Regions from separate parts of the Dermacoccus sp. CCH2-D9 genome, predicted to be linked through region 1. Evidence: predicted binding sites of a transcription regulator. Region 1 holds the regulator's gene; each other region holds the start of a gene.
What was found. Region 1 encodes HrcA, which represses chaperone genes, less so after heat shock. Its sites were predicted from a motif close to TTNGCACTCGNNNNNNNCGAGTGCNAA; they were not measured.
Positions count from the first base shown of each region.

Region 2: the regulator HrcA is predicted to act here: its motif matches at 1,862-1,888, upstream of groL (chaperonin GroEL).
Region 3: the regulator HrcA is predicted to act here: its motif matches at 1,639-1,665, upstream of groES (co-chaperone GroES).

Region 1 covers NZ_LSJT01000096.1:16,074-19,350, forward strand. Annotated here, with positions in the region: gene AX669_RS08270 (DUF3097 domain-containing protein) at 71-952, opposite strand; gene hrcA (heat-inducible transcriptional repressor HrcA) at 1,224-2,246, shown strand; gene dnaJ (molecular chaperone DnaJ) at 2,311-3,277, shown strand, end outside.
Region 2 covers NZ_LSJT01000149.1:24,470-27,746, reverse strand. Annotated here, with positions in the region: gene AX669_RS12770 (SGNH/GDSL hydrolase family protein) at 1-699, opposite strand, end outside; gene AX669_RS12765 (uracil-DNA glycosylase) at 696-1,370, opposite strand; gene AX669_RS12760 (DUF3263 domain-containing protein) at 1,451-1,729, shown strand; gene groL (chaperonin GroEL) at 2,042-3,277, shown strand, end outside.
Region 3 covers NZ_LSJT01000101.1:24,433-27,709, forward strand. Annotated here, with positions in the region: gene AX669_RS08825 (SAM-dependent methyltransferase) at 309-1,568, opposite strand; gene groES (co-chaperone GroES) at 1,860-2,153, shown strand; gene groL (chaperonin GroEL) at 2,299-3,277, shown strand, end outside.

The sequences.
Region 1 (3,277 bases):
GATCGATATTCGCGGGCCCCGGCGTCCATCCCGGGGATGATGTCGGCGCACGCCGCGCCATCCCGGCGTCTCACTGCTGCGCGGGGTCGGTGACGAAGTCGATGAGCTCCTCGACGCGTCCGAGCAGTTCGGGTTGCAGGTCGGCGTACGTGCGCACGGTGCCGAGGATCTGCTTCCATCCGCGCGCGACGTCCGCCTGCGTCGCGTGCGGCCAGCCGAGCTCGGCGAGGATGCCGTGCTTCCACGACTGCCCCTTGGGGATGACGGGCCACTTCGACCAGCCGAGCCGCTCGGGTCGTACGGACTGCCACACGTCGACGTAGGGGTGGCCGACGATGAGCACGTGGTCGCGTGCCTGCGGCAGGGCGCGTGCCTTCTCGACGATTCGTGCCTCCTTCGTGCCGGGCACGAGGTGGTCGACGAGGATGCCGAGGCGGCGTCCCTTCTCGGGTCGGAAGTCGCGGATGACGGCCGCGAGATCGTCGACGCCCTCGAGGTATTCGACGACGACGCCCTCGATGCGCAGGTCGTCACCCCACACCTTCTCGACGAGTTCGGCGTCGTGCCGTCCCTCGACGAAAATTCGCGAACCCAGCGCGACGCGCGCCTTCGCCCCGGGGACGGCGAGCGAACCGGACGCCGTCCGCCCGGCCTGCGTCTGCTGCTCGGCGAGGCGCGCGGCGGTGGCGGGTCGGGGCGCAACGAGCGTCACGGGTTCGCCATCGATGAGGAAGCCGGCGCCGAGCGGAAATCCGCGGGCCTTGCCGAAGCGATCCTCGAGGAAGACGACGTGCTGCCCGCCCGACTTCTCGACGCGCACGACGGCGCCGACGTAACCGCTCTGGGCGTCCTCGACGACGACGTCGAGCTCAGCGGGCACCTCGCGCGAACGCCCACGTCGAGGCGCGCGCCAATCGCCGGAGAGGACGTCGGAGCCGTAACGGTCGGTCATGGCGATCAGGGTAGAACCGCCCACCGACAACCGCCGTCGCGGCGCGCCGAGAACGATGGTCGCGGGCGCAGCCAGGCGCCCGTCGCGGCGTCGCCGAGGGCCGGGGAGCGCGCGCCTGCCGACCGACGGACGATGGACGACGGCGCGAGGGAACCGCCCGCGACGCTGTGGGCGAACACACCCCGCATGATTTGGCACTCGCTCGGCGTGAGTGCCAATCTTGGACGGACTGCAGATCGAAGGACGGTATCGAGGCGCGGGAGGTGAGCGCATGAGCGACGAACGGCGGCTCGAGGTGCTGCGCGCCATCGTGCAGGACTATGTCGCGACGTCCGAACCGGTGGGTTCGAAGGCGTTGCTCGAACGTCATCAGCTCGGCGTCTCCGCCGCGACGATCCGCAATGACATGGCCGCCCTCGAGGACGCCGGTCTCATCTCCGCGCCGCACACCTCGGCCGGTCGCGTGCCCACCGATGCCGGCTACCGAATCTTCGTCGACCGCCTCAGCCAGGTGCGGCCGCTGAGCGCGACACAGCGTCGAGCGATCGAGACGTTCTTGCGTCAGAGCGTCGACCTCGACGACATCGTCGAGCGCACCGCCCGGCTGCTCGCCACGCTGACGAACCAGGCGGCCGTCATGCAGTACCCGTCGCTGCGGCGCTCACGGGTGCGGCACATCGAGCTCGTGCCGGCCGCCGAGGGGCGCCTGTCGCTCGTCGTCATCCTCGACTCAGGTCGCATCGAGCAGCGTCTCGTCTCCGTCGCCTCCGCCGACGACGAGCGCCTCGTCCAGACGCTGCGAGCGCGCGTCAACGAGGTCTCCGGCGCGCGGTTGCTCACCGAGGCCGCCGCGGCCATGACCGAGCTGGGCGCGGAGTTCGAGCCGGGGCAGCGTGCGGACGTCGACACGATCGTCGCGACGATCGCCGCGGTGTTCGCCGAGGACCGGGAGGAGCGCGTCGTGCTCGCGGGGACGGCGAACCTCGCGCGTGCCGGGCTGCGCGACGACGCGGGCCTCAGCGTCAGCCGTGTTCTCGAGGCGCTGGAGGAGCACGTCGTCCTCATGCGCCTCATCAGCACACGCGACGACGATCCGACGCACGAGGTGACCGTCCGCATCGGCGCCGAGAACGACTTCGCAGGCCTCGAGTCGACCTCGCTCGTGACGACGGCCTACGGCAGCGACGCCGTCGCGACGCTCGGCGTGCTCGGCCCGACCCGCATGGACTACCCGCAGACGATGGCGAACGTGCGCGCGGTCGCCCGCTACGTCTCCGAACTTCTCGAGCAGTGATGGCTCGGGCGCACCACGACCACATGAGTGATGAAATCTTCACCCGTCGAAAGCAAGGATGCTCGTGAACGACTACTACGCCGAACTCGGTGTCACGCGTGAGGCCTCCGTCGAGGAGATCAAGCGCGCCTACCGCAAGAAGGCCCGCAAGCTGCACCCCGACGTCAACCCCTCCCCGGAGGCGGCCGAGGAGTTCAAGCGCGTCGGGCAGGCCTACGACGTGCTCGGCGATCCGCAGAAGAAGGCGGCCTACGACCAGGGCGTCGACCCCTACGCGCCCGGCGGTGGCGCCGGGTTCAGCTTCAGCGACATCATGGACGCGTTCTTCACGGGGGGTGCCGCAGGGGGAGGCGGCGGCCCGCGCAGCCGCGTCCAGCACGGCCAGGACGCGTTGCTGCCGCTCGACATCCAACTCGCCACGGCCGTCTTCGGCGGCGAGCAGGAGCTGACGTTCGACACGGCCGTCGTCTGCTCGACCTGTCATGGCGACGGTTCGCGTCCCGGCACGGGCAAGCACACGTGTGACGTGTGCGGCGGTGCGGGGCAGACGCAGCAGGTGCAGCGCAGCTTCCTCGGCCAGGTGTTGACGTCGCGTCCGTGCACCGCGTGCCAGGGGTACGGCGACATCATCGACAGCCCGTGTTTCGAGTGCGACGGCAACGGCCGCAAGCGCGACACGCGCACCATCACGATCAAGGTACCCGCCGGCGTCGACACCGGCACGCGCATCCAGCTGCGTGGTGAAGGCGAGGTCGGCCCCGGCGGCGGCCCCGCCGGTGACCTGTACGTCGAGGTACGCGTCGAGAAGCACCCGATGTTCCAGCGTCAGGGCGACGATCTGCACTGCTCGCTCGAGCTGCCGATGTCGGCCGCGGCGCTCGGCGCCACGGTGCCGTTCGAGACGCTCGACGGCTCGCGCGACATCGACATCAAGGCCGGCACGCAGCCCGGCGACGTCATCACCCTCAAGGGCCTCGGCGTCACGCGGCTGCGCACCGACAACCGCGGCGACCTGCTCGTGCACGCCAACG
Region 2 (3,277 bases), on a different contig from region 1:
TTCGAGCGGCGGGAGCAGGTCGAGCCAGTCGCCCTCGGTCGGCAGGCCCAGCGTCCACGCCGCCTGCTGCGCGACACGGCGGTGGCCCTCGGGGGACAGGTGCAGGCGGTCGGCACCCCACATGCGCATGTCCCGCAGTGCACGCATGCCCCACACGTCGAGCACGTAGCAGTCGTGTCGCTGCGCGATGCCCCACAGGTTCGCGATGTGCCAGCTGATGCGCGGTCGCAAGCGGGTCATGATCTTCGAACCCGTGGGGTTGACCATCGTCGCGAGCATGACGTCGGCTCCGGCGTCCTTGAGGCGGACGACGGCGGCCTCGAGCTGATCGGCAACGTCGTCGAGGTCGACGTTCGGGCGCATGATGTTGTTGCCGCCGCCGACCATGCTGACGAGGTCGGGCTGCATCGCGAGCGCGGCGTCGAGCTGCGGGCCGACGACGTCGGCGAGCAGCTTGCCCCGGATCGCGAGGTTCGCGTACTCAAATGCGTGCCCCGCGCCGTCGGCGACCTGAGCGAGGTCGACGGCGAGCCGGTCGGCCCAGCCGAGGTAGGCGTTGTCCTGACGCGGGTCGGGGTCGCTCATGCCCTCGGTGAAGGAGTCACCGATGGCGACGTAGCGCCGCCACGTCCGCTCGTGGCCGCTGCGGGCCGCGGGCGCCTCTTCGGCGGTACGGGTGTCGGGGGTCGTGTCTGTCACGGGATGCGCCAATCGATCGTGTGCGTGCCGAGTTCTTCGAGCAGGGCGTTGGTGCGGCTGAACGGCTTGCTGCCGAAGAAGCCGCCGCGGGCCGACAACGGTGAGGGGTGGGCCGACTCGACGGTCGGCGTGTCGCCGAGGTGCGGCGCGAGTGAGCGCGCGTCGCGCCCCCACAGGATGGCGACGAGGGGCTGCTCGCGCTCGACGAGCGCGTTGATCGCCGTCGCGGTGACGTGCTCCCAGCCCTTGCCGCGATGGCTCGCCGGCTTGCCGGGCTGCACCGTCAGGACGCGGTTGAGCAGCAGCACCCCCTGATCGGTCCACGCCGACAGGTCACCGTGCTCGGGTGGGGTGATATCGAGGTCGTCGTGCAGTTCGGTGTAGATGTTCGCGAGGCTGCGGGGGATGGGCCGCACGTCGGGTGCGACGGCGAAGCTCAGGCCGATCGGGTGCCCGGGCGTCGGGTACGGATCCTGGCCGACGACGAGGACGCGCACCTCGTCGAACGGCTGCGTGAACGCGCGCAGCACGGCGTCGCCCGCAGGCAGGTAGCCGCGCCCCGCGGCCACCTCGTCACGCAGGAACGCCCCCGCGGCGGCGATGTGCTCGGCGGCGGGCGCGAGGGGTTCGACCCAGCTCGGGTGGACGAGTTCGTCGTACGGACGAGGCATGTGTCCAACCTATCGCGCGGGTCTGACAACCCGCCCCGAGCGCGGTTGGAACGGGCCGGGCGGCCTCGTATCCTGAGCGGATGGCCATGATCGAGACCCCCGCGGGTGCCCACGTGCCCGGTGACGCCGACGCGCCCGGGCTGAGCGAGCGCGACCGTGCGATGCTCGCCTTCGAACGCGAGTGGTGGAAGCTGCCCGGCGCCAAGGAAGCGGCGATCAAGGAGCGCTTCGGGCTGACGAGCACGCAGTACTACCAGCAGCTCAACAAGCTCGCCGACACCGAGGCGGCGCCCGCCGCGGATCCGTTGCTCGTCAAGCGGATCCAGCGACGCCGCGCGGGGCGTCGACGCACCGTCTGAACCGCGGCTCAGCGCGCCGCCACGTCCCCGCATGTCGCCGCTCTCGTGGCGCCGCAGCCCATCTTGGCAGCCGCACGACAGACGTCGGGGTGCCGCTATGAGCGAACAACACGCGGGTGCGTGCGCGGAGGGTTTGCACTCGGTGGGGGCGAGTGCTAATCATGGGGTTAGCACTCTGATCGTGAGAGTGACAAAAGCCTGACTGCAGCAGTGAGGGTTCGGGGCGCGCCGACATGACCGGCGCGTGATCGGGCCCGTCCGTCGCGGGCGCTGATGTGGTCGATCCGAACGTCACGTGGAGGAACCACAGCCATGGCCAAGACCATTGCTTTCGACGAGGAGGCCCGTCGCGGCCTCGAGCGCGGCATGAACACGCTCGCCGACGCCGTGAAGGTGACCCTCGGCCCCAAGGGCCGCAACGTCGTGCTGGAGAAGAAGTGGGGCGCCCCCACGATCACCAACGACGGTGTCTCGATCGCCAAGGAGATCGAGCTCGAGGACCCGTACGAGAAGATCGGCGCCGAGCTCGTCAAGGAAGTTGCGAAGAAGACCGACGACGTCGCCGGTGACGGCACGACGACGGCCACCGTCCTCGCCCAGGCGATGGTGCGCGAGGGTCTGCGCAACGTCGCGGCCGGCGCGAACCCGATGGCGCTGAAGCGCGGCATCCAGACGGCCGTCGACGCCGTCAGCAAGCAGCTGCTCGAGCACGCCCAGGAGATCGAGACGAAGGAGCAGATCGCTGCGACCGCGTCCATCTCCGCCGCTGACCCGCAGATCGGTGAGCTCATCGCCGAGGCGATGGACAAGGTCGGCAAGGAAGGCGTCATCACGGTCGAGGAGTCGAACACGTTCGGCCTCGACCTCGAGCTGACCGAGGGCATGCGCTTCGACAAGGGCTACATCTCGGGCTACTTCGTCACCGACACCGAGCGCATGGAGGCCGTCCTCGACGACCCGTACATCCTCATCGTCAACTCGAAGATCTCGAACATCAAGGACCTGCTGCCCGTCCTGGAGAAGGTCATGCAGTCCGGCAAGCCCCTCGCGATCATCGCCGAGGACGTCGAGGGCGAGGCCCTGTCGACGCTCGTCGTCAACAAGATCCGCGGCACGTTCAAGGCCGTCGCCGTCAAGGCTCCCGGCTTCGGCGACCGCCGCAAGGCGATGCTCGGTGACATCGCTATCCTCACGGGCGGCCAGGTCGTCTCCGAGGAGGTCGGCCTCAAGCTCGAGTCGACCGAGCTCGACATGCTCGGCCGCGCCCGCAAGATCGTCGTGACGAAGGATGAGACGACGATCGTCGAAGGTGCTGGCGACGACGAGCAGATCAAGGGCCGCGTGGCGCAGATCCGCGCCGAGATCGAGAACTCCGACTCCGACTACGACCGCGAGAAGCTGCAGGAGCGCCTCGCGAAGCTCGCCGGCGGCGTCGCCGTCATCAAGGCGGGTGCCGCGACGGAGGTCGAGCTCAAGGAGCGCAAGCACCGCATCGAGGACGCTGTGCGCAACGCGAAGGCAGCCGTCGAGGAGGGCATCGTTGCCGGT
Region 3 (3,277 bases), on a different contig from region 1:
AGGTAGCCGTGCCGCTGCGCCCGGGCGCGGACGGTCGTCGGCCTGTGGTTTCGGCAGGAGCAGGTGGCACAGGCGTCGAGCCTTCGGAGAGGGCGCCCGCCTCGGACGTTTGCATGTTCGTCAGTATCTACGGCCCGAGTGCGTCCGAGCTGGGGCGTGGATCTCGGTCAGGTCACGGTTCGCACGCCCATCCTCGAGATCGAGCGATACGGGAGAGCCCGAGCGCTGTGGTGCTCGAATTCGCCCACATCGCTCGATCTCACGGATGCGTCATGGGGCGGGGCGTCAGGGAAGCGGGGCGGCGAGCGTCACAGCGGTTCGACGACGAGTGCCAGGCGCTCGTCGTCGAGCGTCACGAGCACGACCGTCAGGGCGTTCGAGCCCTTGAGCTTGAGCGAGCGGCGCAGCGCGTCTGCGTCGATGTCCACGTCGCGTTTCTTGATCGTGAGGCGCCCGACGGCGCGCTCGCGCAGGTAGGCGCGCAGCGTCTTCTCGTGCAGCGGCACGGAGTCGAGCACGCGGTAGGCGCGCCCCAGCAGCCCGATGTCGACGAGCGCATCGGCCGTGACGTAGCCGTGTCCAGGCGTGAACTCGTGGCCGCCCGTAGCGTCGAGCAGCGCCCCGACGAGGCCGCTGCGCGTCAACGCCTTGTCGGCCTCGTAGAAGTACGCTCCCAGTGACGCGCGGCTTGCGGGCGCGGCGTCGATGCCGTCGAAGTCGGCCTCGATGACGTGCAGGACGTCGGGCGGGACGCGATCGCCGGACGACCTCGGGCCGCCCGGTCGGGGGCGCACGATCGTCGCAGTTCTACCGACGTCACGGACGGCGGCGCCCCACCACACGCTCGCCTCCACGACGCCGCCGGCGTAGGAGACGAACTCGACCTCGCAACCGCTCGGCACGTCGTGATGGGCCAGGCTCGGCGAGAGCTTGGCGCCTGCCGCGGGGGCGGCAGCCGCGACGTGCTGGATCAGCTCCCAGGTCGGCGTCAGCGCCGCGAGGGAGAACGTGCGCTTCGTGCGCCCGCGGATGTCGGCGACGCCGGGCGTGCGGCGTGCCGGGTCGAACCACCGGGCGGCCCCGGGTTGGTCGAGCGAAGCCGCGACATCCTCGACCCGCCCCGTGACGACGCGACTGCCGGGAAACGACGCAAGGTTCTGGGCGGCCAGAGCCGCGGTTTCCGGATCCGCTTCGACGCCGATGACGTCGAGCCCGGCTCGCGCGAATCCGACGGCGTCGGAACCGATTCCGCAGCCACCGTCGATGACGAGGCTCGCCCCGGCGTCGAGGAACCGCTGCGCGTGCAGACGGGCGATGGGTGCGCGCGTGGCCTGTTCGAGGGCGTCGGGGGTGAAGAACATCGACGCCGCCGCATCACCGAACTTGTCGACGGCCCTGGCCCGCAGCCGGGACTGGGTGAGCGCAGCGGCGACGAGTTCGGGGGAGTGCCCTGCGGCGCGCAGCCGCGTCGTCAGCATGACGACGTTCTTCTCCTCGTAGGGCGGGAGCGAGGCGAGCAGCGCGCGTCCGTCGTCGGTGAACAACTCGTGCACGACGCTCGCATCCATGGCCGCCATTGTGTCATCGGGGGCCCCCGGAGCAGCCCCCGATGCGCTGTGGGCGAACATCGGAAACGAGTTGGCACTCGGCTTGACCGAGTGCCAACGGCATTACTAGATTCGGTTCCAGCACTCACCCCTGGGTAGTGCCAGTGAGCTCATCCCTCGACCCCCGCGACGGCGAGGCGATATCGGCCCACATGCATGCCACACCGCCACCGGTGGGTGGTGTGGCCAGGGAACGAAAGCATCCGTCCCGCCCGAGAAGATCGGGCGGTCTGCGAAAGGGAAGGTCCTACCGTGTCGGTCAACATCAAGCCGCTCGAAGACCGCATCGTCGTCAAGGCCGTCGAGGCCGAGCAGACCACGGCCTCCGGCCTCGTCATCCCGGACACCGCCAAGGAGAAGCCGCAGGAGGGCGAGGTCATCGCCGTCGGCCCCGGTCGCATCGACGACCACGGCAACCGCGTTCCGGTCGACGTCGCCGTCGGCGACAAGGTCATCTACTCGAAGTACGGCGGCACCGAGGTCAAGTTCGCCGGTACCGAGTACCTCATCCTCTCCGCTCGCGACGTGCTCGCGGTCGTCTCCTGACGATCCGTCGAGCCAGCAGGTGACGACGAGCCCGGCTCAGGTCTGACGGCCGGGCCGGGCTCGTCCTTTCCGCTCACTCGCATTCCACACTCTTCCGCTGCGCGCGTCATGCGCCGCGCGGAGCCTTCGAACGAAAGGTTGAACCATGGCCAAGACGCTTGAATTCAACGACGACGCCCGCAAGTCCCTCGAGCGCGGTGTCGACGCGCTCGCCAACGCCGTCAAGGTGACGCTCGGCCCCAAGGGCCGCAACGTCGTCATCGACAAGGCGTGGGGCGCCCCCACGATCACGAACGACGGTGTGACGATCGCCCGCGAGGTCGAGCTCGAGGACCCGTACGAGAACCTCGGTGCGCAGCTCGCCAAGGAGGTCGCCACCAAGACGAATGACGTCGCCGGTGACGGTACGACGACCGCGACGGTTCTCGCCCAGGCGCTCGTCAAGGAGGGCCTGCGCAACGTCGCTGCGGGCGCTGCTCCGTCCGGCCTGAAGCGCGGCATCGACAAGGCCGTCACGGCCATCAACGACCAGCTGCTCGCCAACGCGCGCCCCGTCGATGGTCAGGACGACTACGCCAAGGTCGCCTCGCTGTCCGCTCAGGACGCGACGATCGGTGGCCTCATCGGTGAGGCGTTCGCGAAGGTCGGCAAGGACGGCGTCATCACCGTCGAGGAGTCCTCGACCGCCGAGACGAAGCTCGAGTACACCGAGGGCATGCAGTTCGACAAGGGATACCTCTCGCCGTACTTCGTCACCGACCCCGAGCGCATGGAGGCCGTCCTCGAGGACGCCTACATCCTCATCAACCAGGGCAAGATCTCGGCCATCGCCGACCTGCTGCCCGTCCTCGAGAAGGTCGTGCAGTCCGGCAAGCCGCTGCTCATCATCGCCGAGGACATCGAGGGCGAGGCCCTCTCCACGCTCGTCGTCAACAAGATCCGCGGCACGTTCAACGTCGTCGCCGTCAAGGCCCCCGGCTTCGGCGACCGCCGCAAGGCGATGCTGCAGGACATCGCGATCCTCACCGGTGGCCAGGTCATCGCCGAGGAGGTCGGGCTCAAGCTCGAGAACGCCGACCTCGACTCGCTCGGCCAGGCACGCCGCATCCAGGTGACGAAGGACA